3 regions of the Paenibacillus andongensis genome follow, and region 2 is predicted to be linked to each of the others. Evidence: predicted binding sites of a transcription regulator. Region 2 holds the regulator's gene; each other region holds the start of a gene.

Region 1 (7,944 bases), 3.2 Mb from region 2:
TTTACGAAATAAGGTCGATTTAACAGAAAATGTTCTAAGTTGAGGTTTCGCGGCTGCCCACTCATCAGCTGGGATAGCTTGGAAACAAGGGAAAATGTTAGACAGGGTTTGCTGCTCAGGGAAGACCTTTGACATGAGGGATTCTCCGATCGGATAGATTGATATCTTTATTTTACAGGGTCGAAGCGTACTGTGACTAGTTACTCAAAGGAAGTCAGATCCAGCTTCATGGATGGGGTGAGCGGCGTGAAGTAAGAATTTTTCCTATGAATTAGGATAATGAAGATCGGCTACTTTAAATTTGCCCCTATCAGGGGCTTTTTCACTTTAAGTCGCTCGCCCATGTTCCTCTCCGTGTTCATTTTGTTCCATCCAGTTTTATACAGGAAAACAGTTGTTTTGCCAACGCATATTTGTCCAAACCTTTCCTATGAATCTATCATAGAATATATCATTCCAAAAGAAAGGGTGATAGATTTGGCAAACACAGACGTAAGGCTCCAACTTTTCTCTGGCAATAATTTTACAAATCGGCGGATTGTTCTTAGACGTGGAGGTGTAGCAGTTCGAGATTTGGGGGCATTTCGTTTTGATAACGTTCTTTCCAGTTTCCGTCTAAGAAATGTTTCAACTACAGATTCTGTGACACTAGTTTTGTTTTCACGAATTAACTTCCAGGGATCCATTCGCATATTTCGTGGACGCCAAAACGTGTCGAATTTAGGTAATTTCAATAATCTAACTTCTTCTCTAATTTTAGTAGGACGCAACCTTACAAATTCCCAAATTCAACAGATCCAAAGTACCGGTAGACCTCCTCGTGATATTTTAGTTATCAGACAATAACAGATAGGTGAAAAGGGCACAGGCATGTGCCTTTTTTTCATTTTGATACCTTCAGTTAAATTCTTCATACAAACTATCATCGTTACACGACACGTTGCAGTAAGGTCTGTTACCCAAAACGGTTGCAATAAGGCGCTTGCCGAAATGGATTTATCCTTGTGAGGGCAGGGGCACAACTGACGAGGCTGCCGGCAGATTGAATCCGGCAGCCTTCGCAATGTTAACGGACAGGAGATAGCTAATCATCCATGGAAGACCTTGGCTAAATAGGAAAATCTCATAAATCAAAGCTGGAGGAACTCAGCTCGATACTGTTCAAAATCGGATACTCGGCAATCCAACTTAAGCCGGGTACCATTCGGCTCATAGTTCGTTGAATGAACATGGGCATGTTCATTGAAGTAGGCCACTAATCGGCCTTGTTCATAAGGAATCACGATTTCACATTGCATGTAATTTTGGAAAATGCGTTCGCGAATCAATTGAGTGAGCTCCTCGATTCCTCGCCTCTGCTGGGCAGAGAGGTAGACGAAATTATCTTTTAACAGAGGGTAAGTATGCTCAGTTAAGTCGGATTTGTTATAAGCAAAAATCATCGGAACTCGATCCGCTCCTAGTTCCTTCAACGTTTCATTGGTAACGTCAATGTGCTGTTCGTATTCCGGGTTGGCAATGTCTACGACGTGAATCAGCAGATCGGCTTCTGCGACTTCTTCCAACGTAGATCGAAAAGCTTTAACTAAATGGTGGGGAAGCTGGCTTACGAATCCTACAGTGTCAGTTAATAAGAATGATTTACGGTCAGGCAAGTTGACGCTTCGGACGGATGTCTCCAATGTGGCGAACAACATGTCTTTGACAAAGACCTGCTTATGCGCCTGCGGATTGTACAACTCGATCATGGCGTTCATTAAGCTTGATTTGCCCGCGTTGGTATAGCCGACCAGACAAATAACAGGGACCTCGTTCTTGCGGCGCTGTTTTCGTTGAGTTTGACGACGGGCTACAAGTTTCTCCAGTTCGGATTGCAATGCGGTGATTCGGTCTTCGATTTTACGGCGGTCGAGTTCAAGTTTAGTCTCACCAGATCCCCGGTTTTTAAGGCCAGCGCCACCTCCTTGACGACCTAACGATTCACGAAGTCCTACGAGTCTTGGAAGCATGTATTGAAGTCGAGCAACCTCAACTTGGAGCTGGGCTTCCTTAGTCTGAGCACGTTCAGCAAAAATGTCTAAAATAAGGATCGTCCTGTCAATGACTTTGCATGCAAGAGAGGATTCCAGGTTTCGAATCTGAGAAGGAGACAGCTCATCGTTACAAATGACGACAGATGCGTTCCGCTCAGTAATTAGCTGCGATAATTCTTGAATTTTACCGGTTCCGATGTAATGGGAGGGAATCACACGGGTGACTTTCTGGTTTAGCTGACCAACCACCTCAATGTGGCATGCTGCGGCCAGATTCTTTAGTTCTTCCATGGAGTATGCAAAATTAGGGTGGTTCAAAATATGGACACCGACGATAATCGCTTTCTCTTTCCGTTGTTCCATCGTTCATCATCCTTTCAAATTAAGGAGTAAAAAAGAAACAACACAAGCAAGGTGCTTGTGTTGTCTGTAGTTGAGGACAATGACTATCGTATCGGACGAAAGAAAACAATCCACGGTCTGGTCGATAAGGAGTTCACCTTACTTCAAGCCGCGTTGTTTGATCACCGATAGAATATCAATTCAGGGTTATAAATGGACAAACTTATCCTGAGTCCTCTGTACACAGACAGAATCTTAAGCGCTATTCAATTAGCCGCGTAAAGATCTAACTCGGATAAAATCTACCACACGTAACCCCTCCGTTTCCTTAAAGTACTTTAAGAGTATCACAATGAAGAGCTTCCTTGCCTCTCTAAGAATAATTATAATCATTTTTTACCTAGTTGAAGTGACGCATAGCAGGGGGGAACCGCTAAATACAGATTTTTATTGAAACTGTTGACATTAGGTTACGGATTGACCATTAACTCTTTACTACTCTTACTTCTAAAAGTATAATGAATCTAGAACATATGTTCTTGAGTGGGGTGGAGTAATAATGAGCAGTAGTAATCGTGAGAATAAAAAGATAGCCAACGTAATGGCTAATGCTTTACTTAACCAGCAATTTATTAGTGTAAAGATTTATAATGAGACTGGGGACGGGCAAATTACAGGTCTCATAACTAAAATTGATCAAGAGATAAGAAGAGTAAAGCTATCACACGAAAATGGTACGGATTGGGTAGCATTTGACGATATCTTGAATGTAGAATTGGTGGAATAATACCATGTAAAGCGGTATTTTCTAAGTTGAACTTTTGAGCCTATTCCAATCATATTATTGTATAATCAAATAAACGTTTTGAAAGTGAGCTGAAGCAGATGATGTGGTCGCCATTATTTGAAAATGATGTACCTGCAGTTATTCTCCCTTAACGGTAGAATAACGACATCTCCGTTAAGGACAGGAAATGTCTTGAAAAAACGGAGGGTACAAAATGAAAAAAACCTTATTAGGTTCTTTATATTTATCACTCGCTGCTAGTATTTGGGGCGGGATGTATGTGGTGGTAAAAGTTGTGGTAGACGTTGTACCACCACTTGAATTAGTCTGGCTTCGCTATGTTATTGCGATTATTGCATTGCTAATTATTGGCGTTGTAACCAAGCAATCATGGCGGGTTGAAAAACGAGACTGGCCATTCATTTTCATTATTGGGCTTGTTGGAAATACAATTTCTATCGTAACCCAAGAAGTGGGTACAATGCTTTCTAATGCACAAATGGGTGCCATTATTACTTCAACGACACCTGCATTTATGGTGCTGTTTGCGCGTATCTTTTTAAAAGAAAAAATGACCATAAAAAAGGCGATTTCGATTGTTTTAGCAACTATCGGTGTTTATACGATTGTCGGAAATGCCCATATCGATTTATCTCATCAACTTGGTGGCGTTTCACTGCTTATTGCAGCAATAACGTGGTCACTTATGTCTGTTCTTATTAAACGTGTACCGAATCAATATTCACCCATTGTTGTAACGAGCTATGCGACTCTTGTGGCAATCGCTTTACTAACGCCTTTTACAATAAGTCGATTAGATGAGCTCGATTTTCAAGCCATGATGCATCCAACTATTTGGGGTGGTCTTTTATTCTTGGGAATTATTTCGACCGCATGCGGTTTTTTGCTCTGGAATCGCGGACTACAAATGCTTAACGCTTCAAGCGGCGGATTATTCTTCTTTTTTCAGCCTGTAGTCGGTACTTTTTTAGGGTGGCTGCTGCTAGGTGAACGAGTTGGCCTGTCATTTGGGATAGGTACTATATTAATCTTTATGGGTGTATTGTTGGTCATTCGACCTAAACGAGAAACGAGACTTACTAACTAGGATCACGAGGCTGCCGCTGAAAAGAATCGGCAGCCTCGTTCCGTTAACAGGCAGTTTGGAAAAATAGGAAATAAAAGGAACGACCCCGCTGCTTAACGAATTATAATAAGAGCTAGAACTAACTGTTGGAGGGGGAGATTAAGGAAGATTTTCGTTATGCAGGTTATATCATGGCACAAGAAATACTAGAAGGAATATGGAAAGGGAGGAACCAACCTTGGTCAACGCCATCATAGAAGTGGACGGACTCGTCAAACGGTATGGGAAATTCACTGCAGTAAATGGGATTAATTTCCAAGTGCGTGAAGGGGAAGTGTTTGGACTGCTCGGGCCAAATGGGGCGGGCAAAACGACAACGATGGAAATGATCGAAGGTTTGCGGCGACCGGATGAAGGGAGAGCGCTTGTCGCAGGCTTCGATACGAAGAAGGATTTGAAGAAGGTCAAGGAAATCATCGGCGTCCAGCTCCAATCGACGTCGCTGTTCGACCTGCTCCACGTTCACGAGATCATCCGTATGTACGCAAGCTTTTATCCAAGCTCCGTGCCGATTGAGCCGCTGCTCGACGACATGATATTGCGCGAAAAAAAGAATGACCGCGTCAAAAACTTATCCGGCGGCCAGAAGCAGCGGCTCGCTATCGCGTTGGCGCTCGTGAATGATCCAAAGGTGGTTTTTCTGGACGAACCGACAACCGGACTCGATCCTCAAGCTCGTCGTACGCTGTGGGATATCGTGCTCCGCCTGAAAGAACGCGGTAAAACTGTAGTGATTTCAACGCACTACATGGAAGAGGCTCATGTGCTTTGCGACCGCATCTGCCTTATGGATAAGGGACAAATCGTTGCGCTGGATACGCCGGAGCAGCTCGTCCGCAGCCTGCAGTCAGACAGTGCCATCGAGTTTCGCTTGCCTGAGCAGATTCGGGAAGATGAGGCGCGAAAGAAGGAAGTGCTGACGCTTGTCCAGTCATTGCCTGATGTGAAGCAAGTTGACCAGCGTAAAGACACGTTTGTGCTGTACACGGATCATTTGCAAAATGCGCTGACCGCATTCGTACAACAAACTGCTGAGCAGAACATCCGGGTTTCCGATCTGCAAACGCGCACGGCAACGCTCGAAGACGTGTTCATCCACATGACGGGAAGGAGCCTGAGGGAAGAATGAAAGCGTATCGTCAATTGACCTTATCCCAATTACGACTATTTGGGCGAAATCGGCAAGTATTGTTTTGGACGCTGGCTTTTCCGATCTTTTTCATGGTGATGCTAGGTTCATTCTTAGGAAAAGGGGATAGCACATCGCTCTCCGTCACCGTTATCGACCAAGACCAGACGACTGCGTCGAAAGCGCTGCTATCCTCTATGAAGCAGCTATCCATATTAAAATTAACTGAAAGCACGGATCTCGACGCGGCGATGAAAGACCTAAAGCATGGCGATCGGCAGCTTGTCGTCGCTGTTCCCAAAGGGTATGAAGCTGCTGTGGGCGCTAAATCCGCCTCAATGGAAGGTTCCAAACTCACGGTCTACTACGATGAAACGAGTCAAACAACCAATCAGATCGGGCTCCCCATCATGTCTCAGATCGCCGATGGCATTAGCAAGCAGATCCTGGGTTACACCCCTGTCATCACGATTCAATCACAGGCGGTGCAATCTCTAAACCTGAAGTATATCGATTTCCTCGTTCCAGGCATCGTTGCTATGATGATTATGAATAACAATCTGAATGGCGTCGCCGGCCAAATCGCATCTTGGCGTGAGCGGGGTATTCTTCGGCGTCTACAGAGTACGCCGCTCCAACCTCGGAGCTTCATTGCCGCGCAAATCACGGCTCGACTCCTGTTGAATGGCCTGCAGGCAATCATCGTGCTGCTGATCGGCAGCCTGATTTTCGGGACGCAGGTGAACGGTTCGTGGCTGCTTCTGCTCATGTTCGTCGTACTCGGAACACTGACGTTCATGTCAATCGGCTTCATCATCGCCGCGCTCGCCAAAACGCCGGAAAGTGCCGGCCCGATTGCCGGCTTCATCTCCTTCCCGCTTCTATTTCTAGGCGGCGTCTTCTTTCCGATCAAGAATATGCCTGACTGGCTGCAGCCCGTAGTCAAGCTGCTGCCGATCTCGCATCTGTCCACAGCGCTGCGCCAAATCATGAATGTCGGAGCTTCGCTTGCCGACGTATGGCATGAAGCCGCGCTGCTTGGCGGCTGGATGCTTGTAGCCTTCATTATCGCCAGCCTAACATTCAAGTGGGAGTAATACTAAGGCAGCCGGCCAGATTGGATCGGCTGCCTTTTTTCTGCTTAAGTGCAGTTAGTAGTGTAATTATTTTAGACCATAAATTTATCATTGACTTGGGTAAGGGTTAAAAGTTATTATAATTGTGTTGTTACTTAAACGTTTAGGTACTTAAACGATTCAGTAAAATTAAAGGGGGAATATGAATGTCCAAACGTTTGTTGATTACCTTCGTTATTGTTGTTCTTTTCAGCTTTTCTTTTCTCGTTGGATGTACGAAGAAATCGACCCAACCAGAGCAAGATCATGTAGAACAAGACAGCACAAAGCAAGGAGGAGCTAAACCAGAGGCCGGAGCTGAACTGCTCGTTTGGGAGTCTAAGGGTCCTGAATTGGATTACTTGAAAGCGATCTCAGCAAGCTTTGAAAAAGAGTATGGCGTTAAAGTGAAGGTGGAAGTCGTTCCTGCGATAGACTCTGTGAAGAAACTTACGACAGATGGTCCTGCCGGAATTGGGGCTGATGTATTCTCTGCCCCACACGATCAATTAGGTAATGCCGTTACGGCGGGACTTGTTTTACAGAACGATACATTTAACGAAAGCATGCGAAATGATTTTATGTCTTCGGCGATTGACGGAGTCAGCTACAAGGGAGTGTTATACGGGTTCCCGACGGCCATTGACACTTATGCGCTTTTTTATAATAAAAAATGGATGGAAAAAGCACCGAAAACGTATGAAGAAATCATAAAGTTTGCAGAAACTTACAACGATCCCAAAAACAAAAAGTACGCCTTTATGTGGGATGTACGTCAGTTGTATCAATCCTATTCGTTCCTGGCAGGTTACGGCGGCTATGTATTTGGCAAGAATGGTACGGATGCGACCGATATTGGTCTGAATAGCACCAAAGCGATCGAAGGGGCGAAGTTCTTTCAATCGTTAAAGAAAATACTTCCGTTAAACGTTAATGACATTAACGATAATATCATTACAGGCTTATTCCAAGAAGGGAAAACAGCCGCTGTCATCAACGGACCCTGGTTAATGGCCGGTTTGTCTAAGGTCAACTTTGATTATGGCGTTGCGCCGCTGCCGCTTTTGCCTAATGGCGAACATCCACAAAGCTTTTCAGGCATTAGAGCGCTGTATGTAAATTCGTATACCAAATACCCGGTTGCCGCGAAAATGTTTGCTAGTTATGCAACAAGTAAAGAAAATTTAATTAATCGGTTTAAAATGACGACCCAACTGCCTCCTAGGAAAGACATGATGAATGATCCGATCATCACGAAGGACGCTAATGCATCGGCTTTCCTTGAACAAGCGAAATATTCGACGCCAATGCCGTCTATACCGGAGATGGGAAATGTTTGGGTGCCCGCAGGCGCAGCACTTGCTTCCATTTGGAACGATAATGGGGATCCG
Region 2 (7,944 bases):
TCCCTTATGTACCGAATTGGCGATGTCCTGGAGACGGATGTGGACGGAGAAGATATGCTGTTCAAAGTTCGCGTGAACAAGGATGATTACGTCAAATTGGCCTATCAATTGGTGGCTTACGATCAACATGCTCAGCAAGAGGCTCAAGATAGTGAGGGAGAGATTTACTAATCATGCAATTCGGGGATAAAGTTATGGAATTAATGGAAAGCGCAGAACGTCAAATAGATAGCGCTTTTCGCCAGATTGAGAAAACCATTGATCTAAACCAGTGGAAAGTGATCAGCGCTTTCCAAAAACATAAGGTAAGCGATTACCACTTTGCTTCTTCGACAGGGTATGGCTACAATGATCGAGGCAGAGAAGTGCTCGATCTTGTCTATGCGGATGCGATGGGGGCTGAAGCAGCACTCGTACGACCGCACTTTGTTTCAGGTACGCACACCATAGGCACCGCTTTATTCGGTGTGCTGCGACCGGGCGAACATCTACTTTACATAACGGGTAAGCCTTATGATACGTTGCATAAGGTCATTGGCAAGCCTAGCGACGGTATGGGATCGCTGCAGGACTTTGGCATCGTGTACAGCGAGGTTGCGTTGACTGAGGATGGCGCGCCGGACTGGTCGGCCATTGCGGCTGCCATTCAGCCGAACACGAAGGTGATCGGCATACAGCGATCGCGCGGCTACTCGTGGCGGCCTTCGTTCACGGTGGAACAAATCGGAGAAATGGTCCGATTTGTCAAGGAAGTGAACCCGGCCCTGATCGTCTTCGTCGATAATTGCTACGGCGAGTTCACCGAGCTGCTGGAGCCGACGCAGGTTGGCGTCGACCTCATGGCCGGCTCGCTGATCAAGAACCCCGGCGGCGGTATCGCCCCATCCGGAGGCTACATTGCCGGGCGGCGCGACCTCGTAGAGCTCGCCGCCTACAGACTGACCGCCCCCGGTATCGGGGGCGAGGTCGGTGCCATGCTCGGCGCCACGCGAGCAATGTTTCAAGGGCTTTTCCTTGCCCCTCACTTGGTGGGGCAAGCCGTCAAGGGCTCGGTCTTCGCCGCCGCGGTGTTCGAAGAGCTAGGCTTCGAGAGCCATCCGCGGTGGCAAACGCCGCGAACGGATCTGATCCAAGCGATCCGCTTCACGTCGGCGGATCACTTGATCACGTTCGTGCAGGGCATCCAGAAGGCGGCTGCCGTGGATTCGCACGTTGTGCCGGAGCCGTGGGATATGCCCGGCTATGAGCATCCCGTCATTATGGCAGCCGGGACGTTCATCCAAGGCGGCAGTCTGGAGCTGTCCGCGGATGCGCCGATTCGTGAGCCTTATATCGCTTATTTACAGGGCGGGCTTACCTATTCACACTGTAAGTTAGGGGTATTAACAGCGATCCAACATATGGAAGACAAGGGATTGTTATGAAAAATAAGACTGTGAACAAACCTAACACTCCTTGACACGTTTTTGTTACAAAGGTACAATAGTGGAGAGGTACTTACTGACCAGGAGTGATTAGCATGAGTGATGAAATACGTAGAAATATGGCGTTATTCCCGATCGGGATCGTCATGAAGCTGACTGATTTAACCGCCAGACAAATTCGTTATTATGAGCAGCATGAACTTATTATTCCGGCTAGAACAGCTGGTAATCAACGACTGTATTCGTTTAATGATGTAGAACGACTTCTTGAAATTAAAGATTTAATTGAAAAAGGCGTGAACATCGCCGGGATCAAGCAGGTTCTTCTCCCTGTTGATAAAGATTCAGAAGATGCAACGATTTTGAACGAACACACAGAAGTGAAGCGTAAAGAATTAACCGACTCCCAACTGCACAAAATGCTTAAGCAGCAGTTGATTGGCGGAGGTAAACGCCCTGATCAGGTATCTCTGATTCAAGGTCAGCTTTCCCGATTTTATAAATAGCAATTCCTAACCGCTTGTAAATTGAGAGGAGACTGCACACGTGAGCTACAACAATAATTTTTCCAAAGAAGACATCTTACGTATTGCCAAAGAAGAAAATGTTCGGTTCATTCGTTTGCAATTTACAGACTTGATGGGAAGCATCAAGAACGTAGAAATTCCTTACAGCCAACTCGAAAAAGCACTCGACAACAAAATGATGTTCGATGGTTCTTCCATCGAGGGTTATGTGCGAATTGAAGAGTCTGATATGTATTTGTATCCTGATTTGGATACATGGGTTATTTTCCCTTGGGTAACTGAGAGCAAAGTTGCACGTTTAATCTGTGATATCTATATGCCTGATGGCAGACCGTTCGCAGGAGATCCGCGTGCGATCTTGAAAAATGCTTTGAAACAAGCTGAAGAAATGGGCTTTACGGCTATGAACGTAGGTCCAGAACCAGAATTCTTCTTGTTCAAAACAGATGAAAAAGGGAATCCAACAACGGAACTGAACGACCAAGGTGGATATTTCGATTTGGCTCCGATGGATTTAGGCGAAAACTGTCGCCGCGATATTGTGTTGACGCTTGAAGAGATGGGCTTTGAAATTGAAGCATCTCACCATGAAGTAGCGCCAGGTCAACATGAAATCGACTTTAAATATGCAGATGCGATTAAAGCGGCTGACCAAATTCAAACCTTCAAACTCGTTGTCAAAACCGTTGCTAGACAGCATGGTTTGCATGCGACTTTTATGCCTAAACCTTTGTTCGGCATGAACGGTTCTGGTATGCACTGTCACCAATCGTTATTCAAAGGTGATGTGAATGCGTTTTATGAAGAGAACGATAAATTAGGTTTAAGTAATGTAGCTAGACATTATATGGCGGGTGTACTTCGTCATGCACGTTCTTTCGCTGCGATTACGAACCCTACTGTTAACTCTTACAAACGTCTAGTGCCTGGATATGAAGCGCCAGTTTATGTAGCTTGGTCGGCAAGTAATCGTAGCCCGATGATCCGAATTCCGGCATCCCGTGGATTAAGCACTCGCGTTGAAGTTCGTAACCCGGATCCGGCTGCTAATCCATATTTGGCGCTTGCTGTAATGCTTGCTGCCGGACTGGATGGCATCAAGAACAAAATGCAGCTTCCTCCTCCTACCGATCGTAACATTTATGTTATGACTGAAGAAGAAAGAGAGAGCGAGGGCATTCCTACATTGCCATTGAACTTGAAACAAGCGTTGGACGAGCTGCTTCGCAATGATGTAATTTGCGATACACTTGGCGAACATGCTTTGGCTCACTTCTATGAACTTAAAGAAATCGAGTGGGATATGTATAGAACACAAGTTCACCAATGGGAGAGAGATCAATATCTGTCCCTGTACTAATCGCTTAGCAAGTTGATATTCATGCAACAATTAGATACGAAAAGCCCGTCATTCTTCAGGAAATATTCTGAGCTGATGGGCTTTTTCACGCGAAGGAGATCATACGTATGATAGACAACTTTCAGAAAAATTTGGAAAAGTACGCTGAACTTGTTGTTAAAATAGGAGTTAACCTCGGTAAAGGCCAAGATCTGATGATAGAGTCGCCGATAGAATCCATAGAATTGACTAGACTCATTGTTAAGAAAGCCTACGAGGCAGGGGCGAATTTTGTTCAAGTACACTGGCAGGATGATGTGATAACTCGCAGTAGATTTGAATATGCCCATGATGAAGCTTTTGATTATTATCCAGAGTGGTATACGAGTATGTTAGAACGTTTTGTAGAAAACGGTGGAGCATTGCTGAACATCAAAGTGCCGGATCCTGATTTGTACGCGGGCATTGATGCAAGTTTGGTTTCTAGAGCATCTAAAGCGATGGCTACGGCTAGAGCTAAGTATCAGCATTATGTGAGAACAAGTAAGTTCAGTTGGTGCTTAATCAAAGCGCCTACGGTGGCGTGGGCATCCAAAGTGTATGCCGATTTGCCTGAAGAACAGCGGGTCGATGCGATGTGGGAGGACATTTTCCGGATAAATCGTGTTTATGAAGATGATCCGATTGCGGCATGGCGAGTACATATGGATCAATTGAAGCGCGTTCGCAGCGTGTTGAATGAGAAGCAATACGAGGCGCTTCAATATCGAGCGGCAGGAACAGATTTGCGAGTCGAACTGCCGGAAGGCCATATTTGGCTTGGCGGTGATACGGAGAACGCAAGTGGAATTCGATTCGTAGCGAATATGCCGACTGAGGAAGTTTTCACGATGCCTAAGCGAACGGGAGTCAATGGCACGGTGTCGAGCACCAAGCCATTAAATGTGAATGGGGCGCTTGTGGATCGGTTTTCGTTCAAGTTCGAGGGCGGTAAAGTTGTGGACTATCAGGCGGAAGTCGGCTATGAACATCTAGCAAAGTTGCTGGATATGGATGAGGGCGCACGGTATTTGGGAGAAGTTGCTCTCGTACCTTTTAATTCGCCGATCTCTAATCTTGACCGCATTTTCTACAATACGGGCATCGATGAGAATGCATCCTGCCATCTGGCTTTAGGAAGCTGCTACCCGATCAATTTGCAAGGTGGTGTCACTTTATCAAGTGAAGAGTTAAAAGCCCGAGGTGGGAACACCAGTTTGATTCATGTGGATTTCATGATCGGGACGGCTGATCTTGAGATCGATGGTGTCCTTGGTGATGGTACCGTTGAACCTATTTTCCGTCGTGGGAATTGGGCGATTGCTTTTTAGTTGATTATTTAGCTAATATTTTAGCTTAATTTCAATGGTCGAAGTACTCTTGGGTTTATCAATAGGATAGTGAGCAGTGAGCAGATGGAAGACGGAAGATGGAGATAAAGATAAAAGTTAGTAGTTGGAAAATAGAAGTCTATAGAGACCGTTAATTTATCCAAAAGTGTTGTGATTTTTAGAATAGAAGTCCTTAAAGGCTTCTATTCCTTGAAATTGAAGCAAAAGGGACCCAATATTACCGAATAGAAGTCTCTAGAAGCTTCTAATTCAGCAAACTGCGATCCTAATGAGTCAATAGCAGTCTCTAAAGACTCTTATCTGAATCGACAGTTCAGCCTTCTTGGCTATGATGGGATTAAAGCCCATATCATTAACTTTTTTAAATCCATAATTTGGATTTGTTGGACTACTATCTGCTAAGTTCACCCAGTTGATCCATAACTTCATCCATTTAGCCTGTTAATATCGAAAAGAACCGAGGGACTATTGTCCTCTCGGTTCTTTCTCATTGGTATTGTAAGTAGAATAAGGGCTGTATGTCTATTACATATCCCGGAACAAACCAATGACACGGCCAAGAATCGTAACATGTTTCAAAAGGATAGGCTTCAAAGCCGAGTTCTCCGGTTGTAGACGAATATGATCCTTTTCTTTGTAAAAGCGTTTCACCGTTGCTTCGTCATCTTCGGTCATCGCTACAACAATGTCTCCGTTATTCGCGGTTTGCTGCTGCTTAACGATAACATAATCGCCATTATGAATACCCGCTTCGATCATACTATCACCCATGACGCTAAGCATGAACACATTATTATCTCCTACCATGCTGACAGGAAGAGGGAAGTAGTCTTCAATGTTCTCTGTTGCAGTAATAGGTACTCCGGCTGTAACTTTACCAACGAGAGGGACGCGAGCTACAGAAACTGCAAAATGCGTTTCAGCACCGTCTAGGCCTAGAATTTCAATAGCACGAGGCTTAGTAGGATCTCGACGAATCATACCTTTCTTCTCAAGACGCTCCAAATGACCATGCACAGTAGAACTAGAAGCTAGTCCAACAGCTTCGCCGATTTCTCTAACGGAAGGTGGATACCCCTTATCTTTCACTTCATTCTTAATGAATTCCAATATAGCTTGTTGACGCTGCGAAATCTTACTCAATAGTTATCACTCCAATACTGGGAATCATTACCCAAAGTATAACATAGAACCCGAGTTCGTACAAACATAAGTTCGAGAAAAGGGTTGACTCAAACATGTGTTCGTGTTATTCTAATATCAGAACAAATGTTTGGGAGATGATTATTCATGTATATGGCTTATTCAAACACTAACACAACACACACACCTCATAGATCTGCTAGCCCATCCAAAGGGATGACTTTTATTCCTAGTAATACAAAAGCGATTGTTCGCTTCATCCTATTAGCAGTCATTCTTGGTACGGTGTTTTCATTTGGTGCTATGGTTCAAGCCTATGCAGGGGATGGAGCAGCAACTGCAAAGACCACAGTTTCCGTTACTTCTATTAACTCTTCTCCGAAAGCTGTCGCTCAAGATCAAGTCGTCATTCAACGCGGAGATACACTTTGGGAAATTGCTTCCACTCACAATAAAGGCAACGAGAACATTCGTTCTTACGTAGATAAATTGAAGACAATCAATCATTTAACCACGAGCTCCCTGAAAGAAGGACAGGTTTTATTGCTTCCTTAATTTCACTATGCTTTCTTGATAGACTTTAAACACGATGAGGCTTGGACATGTTCCTATGCCTCTTTTTGTTGTCTCTTGACATTCCTTAATAGGGATGGCAAAGTAGTACTCATATTGAATTTTTGACATGGAGGATTACGATGAGTGACAACATGGAACAAAATATCGAACGTATTAATGAGCTTGCTCGTAAAGCGAAAACAGTTGGCTTAACCGATGCGGAAATCGATGAACGCAACGAACTCAGAAAGAAGTATATTGAAGCATTTCGTGGCAATCTTAAAGTTCAACTTGATTCCATCAAGTTTACGGACGAAGAGTAATCGCTGCTCATATAGATACAACATTCAAAAGGGGAAATGAATGATGACGTTGAAAGCCGTACTTTTTGATTTAGATGATACGCTTCTGTGGGATGATCGCAGTGTGCAGGAAGCATTCGAAGCGACATGTGCTGAAGCTGCGAAACACGTAGCCGTAAATCCTGAAGAATTGGAAGCTTCCGTTCGCAAAGAAGCGCGTTCTTTATATGAATCTTATGAAACTTTTGCATTTACGAAAATGATAGGTATTAATCCTTTTGAAGGCTTATGGGCAAATTTCACACAAGGTGAGAATGAGAACTTTCGTAAGCTTGAGAAACTAGCGCCAGGATATCGCACAGAGTCTTGGACTAGAGGGCTTGGTGCGCTGGGAATAGAGGATCGTGAGCTTGGGTATAAGCTTGGAGAACTTTTTCCGGCAGAACGCCGCCGCCGTCCTTACGTTTATGAGGAAACGTTCCGAGTGTTGGACGCTTTGAAAGGCAACTATCGATTGCTGTTGTTAACGAATGGCTCGCCAGATCTGCAAAAGGAAAAATTAGCAGGTGTCCCCAAAATCGCGCCATACTTTGATCATATTGTGATCTCTGGTGAATTTGGTGTTGGTAAGCCTGCAACATCTATTTTCAACCATGCATTGGGATTACTCGGGATAGAAGCAGAGGAAGGAATCATGATCGGAGATAAATTGACTACGGATATTCTTGGTTCTGGCAGCGTTGGTATGCGCAATATTTGGATTAATCATCATGGGCTTCAAAGTGGAGATGAGATTGTTCCTGCGTATGAGGTTTCCCGTCTTCAAGATATTTTGCCGATTATTACGAACGGATAACATAAAATAAACAAAAACCCAGCGGTTGCTTAGGACGTTAAGTCCAGCGCAGTTGGGTTTTTGTTCATATAATAGAATTAGGCTTTAATAAATTCTGGATCATCAATGTTATAAGCAATCCAGCCATCTTTTTCGATGAAAAGACGAACGGCAACGATCTCGCGATTATCCATTAGTGTGAAGAAATGGTTCGTGTTTTCAGGAACGGAGATAACATCACCTGGTTCAAGTTCAACGTCAAAATAGCCAACTTCGCCTTCGGATTTGATAATGAAAATCCCTCGTCCAGAAACGATTGCGCGAATTTCATCTTCTGTATGGGTGTGCACCTGTTCGAATTTCTTCAGGAGCTCTTCGATGTTAGGTGTTGAATCGGAAAGTGCGATAACATCCCAAATTTCATAACC
Region 3 (7,944 bases), 750 kb from region 2:
CTTATATTCGGTATCGTATACTACTATACGTACAAGAATTATAAGGGGACGCCTGCAGACGAAAAACCTTCCCAAACGCAATCTCCGAGAATCACAGATACTACGAATCCAGCGACTAGCCCTGCTCCTAGTACGACAATGAATACGTCCGGTGACGGTAAAGTGGCGCCTCTTTCGACTCCAATACCGACACCAGCACCTACACCAACGCCATCTGTTCAAGTTAAGTTTAGCACTAGCGAGAAAGGTGTAGATAATTACACGATAACCGGCGCTTCCAATCTGGATATTCAGATGAAAATAACAGGTTCTTGTTGGATTCGTGTGGATTCTCTTACTGAGGCAGGCGGTAAAGAAATGCTTAGACAGAAGCTTTACAAAGCCGGTGACACAGACTCTTTTGATTTAACCAGTTCAGCGTATTTAAATGTAGGTGCAGCCAGTGCTTTAGAACTTACTGTGAATGGTACGGTCGTTCCTGTCGGGGATACACCAAACCCTAAAAGGGTACAGCTCAATTTGCAAAAAAGCTAGCATTTTGACGGTTCCTGCGCTTTCCCGGGTAATGAATAATACGAAGAGATATCCTAGGCTGAGAGGGCTTGGGATGTTTCTTTTTTTACGGCTTCTTGCTATAATGCTATTGTAATTTGATGGAAAGGATGTTTTGTCTAAGATGAGTTCAGAATGCTCGTTTGATATCGTATCCAAGGTGGATATGCAGGAACTAAACAACGCCATTCAGCAGGCGGAAAAAGAGATTCTTACCCGCTTTGACTTTAAAGGTAGTAAGAGCAGCATTAAATTAGATAAGGACCAGCTTGTTGTCACTTCCGATGATGAGTTTAAGCTTCAGAATGTTCTTGATATTATGCATGCCAAAATGACAAAGCGTGGTATCTCGATTAAGAATCTCGAGTACAGTAAAGTCGAACCAGCGGCTGGTTCCACTGTAAGGCAGAAAATTAGCATGAAACAAGGTGTCGATCAGGAGAACTCGAAAAAAATTAACATCCTTATTCGTGACTCCAAACTTAAAGTTAAGACGCAAATCCAAGGTGATCAAATCCGCGTAACCGGGAAGAGTCGAGATGATTTACAAGCTGTTATTGCGCTTTTGCGTAAGGCGGAAATTCCTCTTGATTTACAATTTGTAAACTTGAAATAGGCATACATACGAAGTTCTTTGGATGGACTCCCCCTACATGTAGGGGGTTTTTACATTTTGACACCCTATAGGGCTTGTATTATACTGGTAGGGAGTGTTTTTTAGGACTATTGGAGGTTGTTTCTTTCATGACAGAAAAGGTTAAAGTAGTTACTCTCGGATGCGAAAAGAATTTGGTCGATTCCGAGATTATGTCAGGATTAATTCATGGCCGTGGTTTTCAACTTGTTGATAACAAGGAAGATGCCACTGTCATTATCGTGAACACTTGCGGGTTCATTGATGCAGCGAAAGAAGAATCCGTTAATACAATTTTGGATATGGCAGAACTAAAGCAAACAGCGAATCTCAAGGCGCTAATCGTCTCCGGATGTCTTACACAACGCTACAAAAAGCAGTTGATGGAAGAAATGCCAGAGATTGATGGCATTGTGGGTACTGGAGATTTCGATAAAATCAACCATATCGTAGATGAAGCGCTTCGCGGAAAGAAACCGGTTCTTGTTGGGAATCCGGTGTTTAATTATGATGCGGACCTGCCAAGACTTATGACTACTCCACGATATACAGCCTATGTGAAAATTGCAGAAGGCTGCGATAACGCATGTACATTCTGCAGTATTCCAATCATGCGAGGCAGCTTCAAAAGCAGAAGTATGGAGTCCATCGTTGCGGAAGTAGCCAATCTTGCTGCTCAAGGCGTTAAAGAAATAAGTTTAATTGCGCAGGATTCCACGAATTATGGCACAGATCTTTATGATGGCTTTATGCTGCCTACCTTGCTGAATAAAGTAAGTGAAGTGGAAGGCATCGAGTGGGTGCGGCTGCACTATGCTTACCCTGGATTCTTTAGCGATGAACTGATTGCCGTGATGGCATCTAATCCAAAGGTATGTAAGTACATCGATATGCCGCTTCAACATAGTGAAGATTCTATTCTTAAACGGATGCGTAGACCTGGTCGCCAGAAGGATACACGTGAATTAGTTCGTAAAATTCGTGAAGCGATTCCGGATGTCGCCCTACGTACCTCACTCATTGTAGGTTTCCCAGGTGAAACCGAGCAGGACTTCGAAAACTTGAAACAATTTGTTCGCGACGTTCAGTTTGATCGTCTTGGAGTTTTTGCCTATTCCAAGGAAGATGATACGCCAGCAGCACGTTTACCGGACCAAGTTCCTGATGATGTAAAAGAGTATCGCGCGAACGCGATTATGGAAATTCAACGTGAAATCTCGAATCTGCGTGGCGGACGTCGCATTGGGCAGGAAATTGATGTGCTGATCGAAAGATACGATGGCAGAAGTGATGTATATATTGGACGTTCCCAATTTGATGCTCCTGAGATTGATGGAGAAGTATTCGTGTCGAATGCGAAACTTAACATTGGTGAACTAGCTAAAGTTCGTATTACCCACTCTTATGAGTTTGACTTATCCGGGGAGGTAATTGCATGAACCTAGCTAACCGCATCACCGTGGCGAGGATTTTATTAGTACCTATTATCATGTTTTTTCTGTTGATTAAGGTGAAATTCCCTCATATACGGATAGAGGAATTTAGCATAACGTATAATCAAATTATTGCGGCTCTAATTTTCATTATTGCAGCGAGTACAGACAGTTTAGATGGTTACATTGCCAGAAAACGTAATCTTGTAACCAACTTGGGTAAGCTGCTTGATCCTTTAGCGGATAAACTGCTTGTTACGGCTGTGCTTGTCTCATTAGTGGAAATGGGTAAAGTAGATGCTTGGATTGTTATTGTCATTATCAGTAGAGAGTGGGCCGTCACAGGACTTCGCCAAATTGCTCTATTGGAAGGCACCGTGATGGCAGCTAGCAAATGGGGTAAAGCGAAGACAGCAGCTCAGATTACAGCCATCATTGCACTACTTATCAATAATTTTCCTTTTACGTTTCTGCACTTCCCTTTTGATGTTATAGCTAGTTGGGTAGCAGCAATTATTACCGTGTATTCGGGTGTGGAGTACTTTGTAAAGAATAAGCATGTCATAGATTTTTCAGAAAAGGCGCAATAGGGAAACCTATTGCTTTTTTTTACTACTGACAGAGATTTTCTCATTTTAAGGAGGGAATTTGAAATGAAAGCAGAAATAATCGCAGTTGGAACGGAACTTTTACTAGGCCAAATTGTAAATACGAATGCTCAATTTCTCTCCAGAGAATGTGCTGCGATTGGCGTAGATATGTATTTCCAAACCGTCGTTGGTGATAATGAACAGAGATTGCTAGAAAGCTTCAAATTAGCTGCTTCAAGGGCTGATGTCGTTATTTGTACAGGCGGTCTTGGACCTACGCAGGATGATTTGACGAAGGATGTACTTGCTGCATTTGTAGGCCGTGAATTGATTATGCATGAGCCCTCTATGAAAACAATTACGGATATGTTTCAGTCGCGCGGGATCCATATGGTTGAAAGCAACAGACGACAAGCGATGATGATAGAGGGAAGTGATCCTTTACATAATGAAACAGGGCTTGCTGTTGGTGTTGCATTTACATACGAAGAGACACATTTCATTCTTTTACCAGGCCCGCCAAAAGAAATGAAGCCAATGTTCACCAAGTATGCAGTTCCTTGGCTGCGTGCACGGATGACGGATGAGATTCCGCTTTATTCCAAAATGCTTAAATTTGCCGGTATCGGTGAGTCTAACTTGGAACATCAACTAATTGATCTTATCCAAGCTCAAACCGACCCAACGATTGCTCCTTATGCCAAAGAAAGCGAAGTGACGATTCGCTTAACAACACGTGCAAAGTCAGCTGCAGAAGGTGAACGGAATCTTCAAGCGACCGAACAAGAGATTAGAACGCGATTAGGTGAGCATCTCTATGCCGACCAAGATGTTCCTATCGAGACGATTGTACTGCAATTGCTTGGTGAGAAGAACCAGACACTTGCTGTGGCTGAAAGCTGCACAGGCGGCCTGCTAAGTGATATGATTACTGCGATATCGGGGAGTTCCCAATCTTTCCTTGGAGGAATTATTTGTTATTCGAACGCCTTGAAGCATAAGCTTCTTGGTGTTCCAATGGAAGTGCTTGAAGGGAAGGGTTCCCCAGGTGCTGTTAGCAGCGAGACAGCTGCCCTTTTAGCGGAGCAATTGATTACTGTGACTGGATGTGACTTTGGGCTGTCCGTCACGGGTGTAGCCGGTCCTAGTCCGTCAGAAGGCAAACCTGTAGGACTTGTTTATATAGGTTTTGCTCAAAAGAATATAGCAACAAAGGTAGTTACTTTGCAGCTATCTGGCAATCGGGAGTCGATAAAGCATAGAGCAGCCAAAAGTGCGCTCTATCAATTATGGAAACAGTTGAAAGATAGCTAGAGTTCGCATATAATAAGACTAAGTGTTAACGGAAGAACCGTAGCAAAGCGATAACTTTGTTGCGGTTTTTTGTTTGTTCGCTAAAAAGTCGAATGTATGTTCGAAAAAATGCTTGGCAAACACCTGAAAACAAGTTATCATATACCTATAATGATAGAAGAAGGAAGTGAGTGTTTTGTCAGATCGTCGCGCAGCACTTGATAATGCTTTACGTCAAATTGAGAAACAGTTCGGAAAAGGCTCCATCATGAAGCTTGGAGAATCTACACATATGCAAGTTGAAACGATTTCATCTGGAGCTCTTGCTCTTGATATCGCTCTTGGTATAGGTGGGTTTCCACGTGGAAGAATTATAGAAGTATACGGACCCGAGTCTTCCGGTAAAACGACGGTAGCTCTACACGCTATCGCAGAAGTACAGAAGACTGGTGGACAAGCAGCTTTTATCGATGCGGAGCACGCATTGGATCCTTCTTATGCAAGCAAGCTTGGTATTAATATAGATGAGCTTCTACTCTCTCAACCGGATACCGGTGAACAAGCACTTGAAATCGCTGAAGCTTTAGTACGAAGTGGTGCTGTAGATATTATTGTAATTGACTCTGTAGCGGCATTAGTACCTAAAGCAGAGATTGAAGGCGATATGGGTGATTCTCACGTGGGTCTTCAGGCTCGCTTGATGTCCCAAGCACTTCGTAAGCTGTCTGGTGCGATCAACAAGTCCAAAGTTATCGCGATTTTCATTAACCAGTTGCGTGAGAAAGTTGGCGTTATGTTTGGTAACCCAGAGACAACACCTGGTGGCCGTGCACTTAAGTTCTACTCATCAGTTCGACTAGACGTTCGTCGTGTGGAGACAATCAAACAGGGGAATGATATGGTTGGTAACCGCACAAGAATTAAAGTCGTTAAGAATAAAGTAGCTCCGCCGTTTAAACAAGCGGAAGTGGATATTATGTACGGTGAAGGAATTTCACGCGAAGGAAGTATTATTGATATCGGAACAGAGATGGATATCGTTAATAAAAGCGGAGCTTGGTATTCATATGAAGGTGAGCGTCTTGGTCAAGGTCGTGAGAATGCGAAGCAGTTTTTGAAAGAGAACAAAAGTATTTCAGAAACGATAGAATTAAGGATTCGTGAGAACAGTAATTTAATTAAAGTTGTCGCTCCTAATGTTGACGAGGAAGATGATGAATTAGAACCAGATTTCGAGTAATTTTTCAATAAATCATACTTGAAAGCACCTTAAACCTTGTGTTAAGGTGCTTTTCTTCATAGAAGGAGTTGGTTAGTTTTGAATAGTGAAGAGCAACAACCATTGTTAATCATCACCAAGGTTGAGAAACAGAAGCGCGGTAATCATCGCTATAATATATTTTTAAATGAAGAATATGCATTCTCCGTTCATGAAGACATTCTCATCAAGCATCGGTTAAATAAAGGGGAAACCATACAGCTACAAGAAATCGAAAGTATAACGCTTGATGAGGAACAGAATATGGCATATATAAAGGCCGTAAGCATGATAGGCAGACGACCACACTCATTAAGTGAAGTAAAACGTAAGCTGAAAGAGAAAGGCTTCGAAATGTCTATTATTACATGGGCATGTGAGAAGTTAGTCCAGCAAAATTATATTAATGATGAGGAATTTGCGAAAATGTGGACAGATAATCGCATTATTTCGCAGCGAAAAGGTCGGAATCTCGTACGACAAGAGCTTCAACAAAAAGGCATCGATAAAGAATTGGTCAAAAATGCCATGGAAACTATCGATCCTGAAGACGAGTTTGCGGGGGCAATGAGGTTGGGGCAAACGAAATGGAAGCAAACCTCAGGAAAGACCATGGATCGTAAAAGAAAGACGGGAGCTTTTCTTATGCGGAGAGGCTATACAGGCTCTATTGTTAACAAGGTTTTGGGGGTATTAAGCAGTGAATCGAGTGATGAGGAATTCGAAATCTCAGATGACTCGCTTGATTATTAATGCCATTAATTATATATTTAATTAGTTAATGACATTAAACATTGTTGAGGGCTGGAAATAGTTATTCCTTCTTCTCAGGGACATTCGCTTGACAAGCTTCTTCGACAAAAGATAAAATAACAGTGTATATTTTCATAATGTATTCAAAATCATACTCATTTCATTGATTTTGAGGGGACAGATGTAGAAACCGCCAATTTTTACACTGTTGATTATGGATTATTAGCACTATAGTGCCTCTAACGCACGGTGCGCATTCATTTAAAAGCCATACTCTTAATTAAGCAGGGTATGTATGACTAGTCAAACAATTAAAAATCGGATTAAAAAACCGAAGGGAATCCCAGGCTAACACCTTGGAGAAACCAACGAGGAGGTGAACAAGATGATGCCAGTCATCTGGATCGCGATCATTCTCATTGTTGGAGCTGCATGCTTAGGGATTGGTTATTTTATCCGTAAATCTCTTGCAGAAGCGAAAATTTCCAGTGCTGAAACAGCCGCTGAACAGATTAGAGAATCTGCCAAGAAGGAAGCAGAAGCACTGAAAAAAGAAACGGTTCTGGAAGCAAAGGACGAAGTGCACAAACTGAGGTCCGAAGCTGAAAAAGACATTCGTGAACGTCGAAATGAAATTCAACGACAAGAAAGACGATTGTTGCAAAAAGAGGAATCGCTGGATAAAAAATTAGAATCTCTCGAGCGTAAAGAAGAGCAAGTTGCCAACAAAGAGAAGCGGATCGAGGATACACAATCACAAATTGATCAGCTTTATAAAAGCCAAGTTTCGGAGTTAGAGCGAATTTCTGGTCTTACAATGGATGAAGCGAAGAGTATCATTCTTACAAATGTAGAACAGGAAGTTCGTCACGAAACCGCACAGCTTATTAAAGAAATCGAACAGCAGGCCAAAGAAGAAGGCGATAAGAAAGCCCGTGAAATCATCACGCTCGCCATTCAACGTTGTGCTGCTGATCACGTTGCTGAAACAACCGTTTCAGTTGTTTCACTGCCAAATGAAGAAATGAAAGGCCGAATCATCGGTCGTGAAGGACGTAATATTCGCGCTCTGGAAACATTGACGGGTATTGACCTTATTATTGATGATACGCCAGAAGCGGTTATTTTATCAGGATTTGATCCAATCCGACGCGAAATTGCTCGTACATCTTTAGAAAAGCTTGTTGCTGATGGACGAATTCATCCAGCACGCATTGAAGAGATGGTTGAGAAATCCCGTAAAGAAGTGGACGAACGTATTCGCGAGTATGGGGAGCAAGCCACGTTTGAGGTAGGTGTACACGGATTGCATCCTGACTTGATCAAAATTTTGGGTCGCTTGAAATTCAGAACAAGTTACGGTCAAAACGTGTTGAAACATTCCATGGAAGTAGCTTATCTGGCTGGTCTGATGGCCGGGGAGCTCGGGGT

Evidence for each region. The regulator LexA, encoded in region 2, represses DNA repair genes until DNA is damaged. The targets are predictions, from matches to a motif close to CGAACATATGTTCG.
Region 1: NYR53_RS05520 (YolD-like family protein) is a predicted target of LexA. The motif match lies at 2,902-2,915, and genes of this name have one in related genera.
Region 3: recA (recombinase RecA) is a predicted target of LexA. The motif match lies at 4,613-4,626, and genes of this name have one in related genera.

The regions. Positions count from the first base shown of each region.
Region 1 is NZ_CP104467.1:1,189,133-1,197,076, forward strand. Features, by position in the region: gene NYR53_RS05510 (Crp/Fnr family transcriptional regulator) at 1-135, opposite strand, end outside; gene hflX (GTPase HflX) at 1,131-2,396, opposite strand; gene NYR53_RS05520 (YolD-like family protein) at 2,935-3,162, shown strand; gene NYR53_RS05525 (DMT family transporter) at 3,377-4,270, shown strand; gene NYR53_RS05530 (ABC transporter ATP-binding protein) at 4,467-5,438, shown strand; gene NYR53_RS05535 (ABC transporter permease) at 5,435-6,535, shown strand; gene NYR53_RS05540 (sugar ABC transporter substrate-binding protein) at 6,721-7,944, shown strand, end outside.
Region 2 is NZ_CP104467.1:4,405,066-4,413,009, reverse strand. Features, by position in the region: gene hflX (GTPase HflX) at 1-171, shown strand, start outside; gene NYR53_RS20025 (methionine gamma-lyase family protein) at 204-1,424, shown strand; gene NYR53_RS20020 (MerR family transcriptional regulator) at 1,520-1,930, shown strand; gene glnA (type I glutamate--ammonia ligase) at 1,971-3,311, shown strand; gene NYR53_RS20010 (aminopeptidase) at 3,422-4,660, shown strand; gene lexA (transcriptional repressor LexA) at 5,207-5,824, opposite strand; gene NYR53_RS20000 (LysM peptidoglycan-binding domain-containing protein) at 5,972-6,379, shown strand; gene NYR53_RS19995 (DUF896 domain-containing protein) at 6,520-6,702, shown strand; gene NYR53_RS19990 (HAD family hydrolase) at 6,746-7,537, shown strand; gene NYR53_RS19985 (1,2-dihydroxy-3-keto-5-methylthiopentene dioxygenase) at 7,615-7,944, opposite strand, start outside.
Region 3 is NZ_CP104467.1:3,653,239-3,661,182, forward strand. Features, by position in the region: gene NYR53_RS16200 (helix-turn-helix domain-containing protein) at 1-534, shown strand, start outside; gene NYR53_RS16205 (YajQ family cyclic di-GMP-binding protein) at 677-1,168, shown strand; gene rimO (30S ribosomal protein S12 methylthiotransferase RimO) at 1,297-2,625, shown strand; gene pgsA (CDP-diacylglycerol--glycerol-3-phosphate 3-phosphatidyltransferase) at 2,622-3,209, shown strand; gene NYR53_RS16220 (competence/damage-inducible protein A) at 3,273-4,523, shown strand; gene recA (recombinase RecA) at 4,699-5,742, shown strand; gene NYR53_RS16230 (regulatory protein RecX) at 5,821-6,513, shown strand; gene rny (ribonuclease Y) at 6,899-7,944, shown strand, end outside.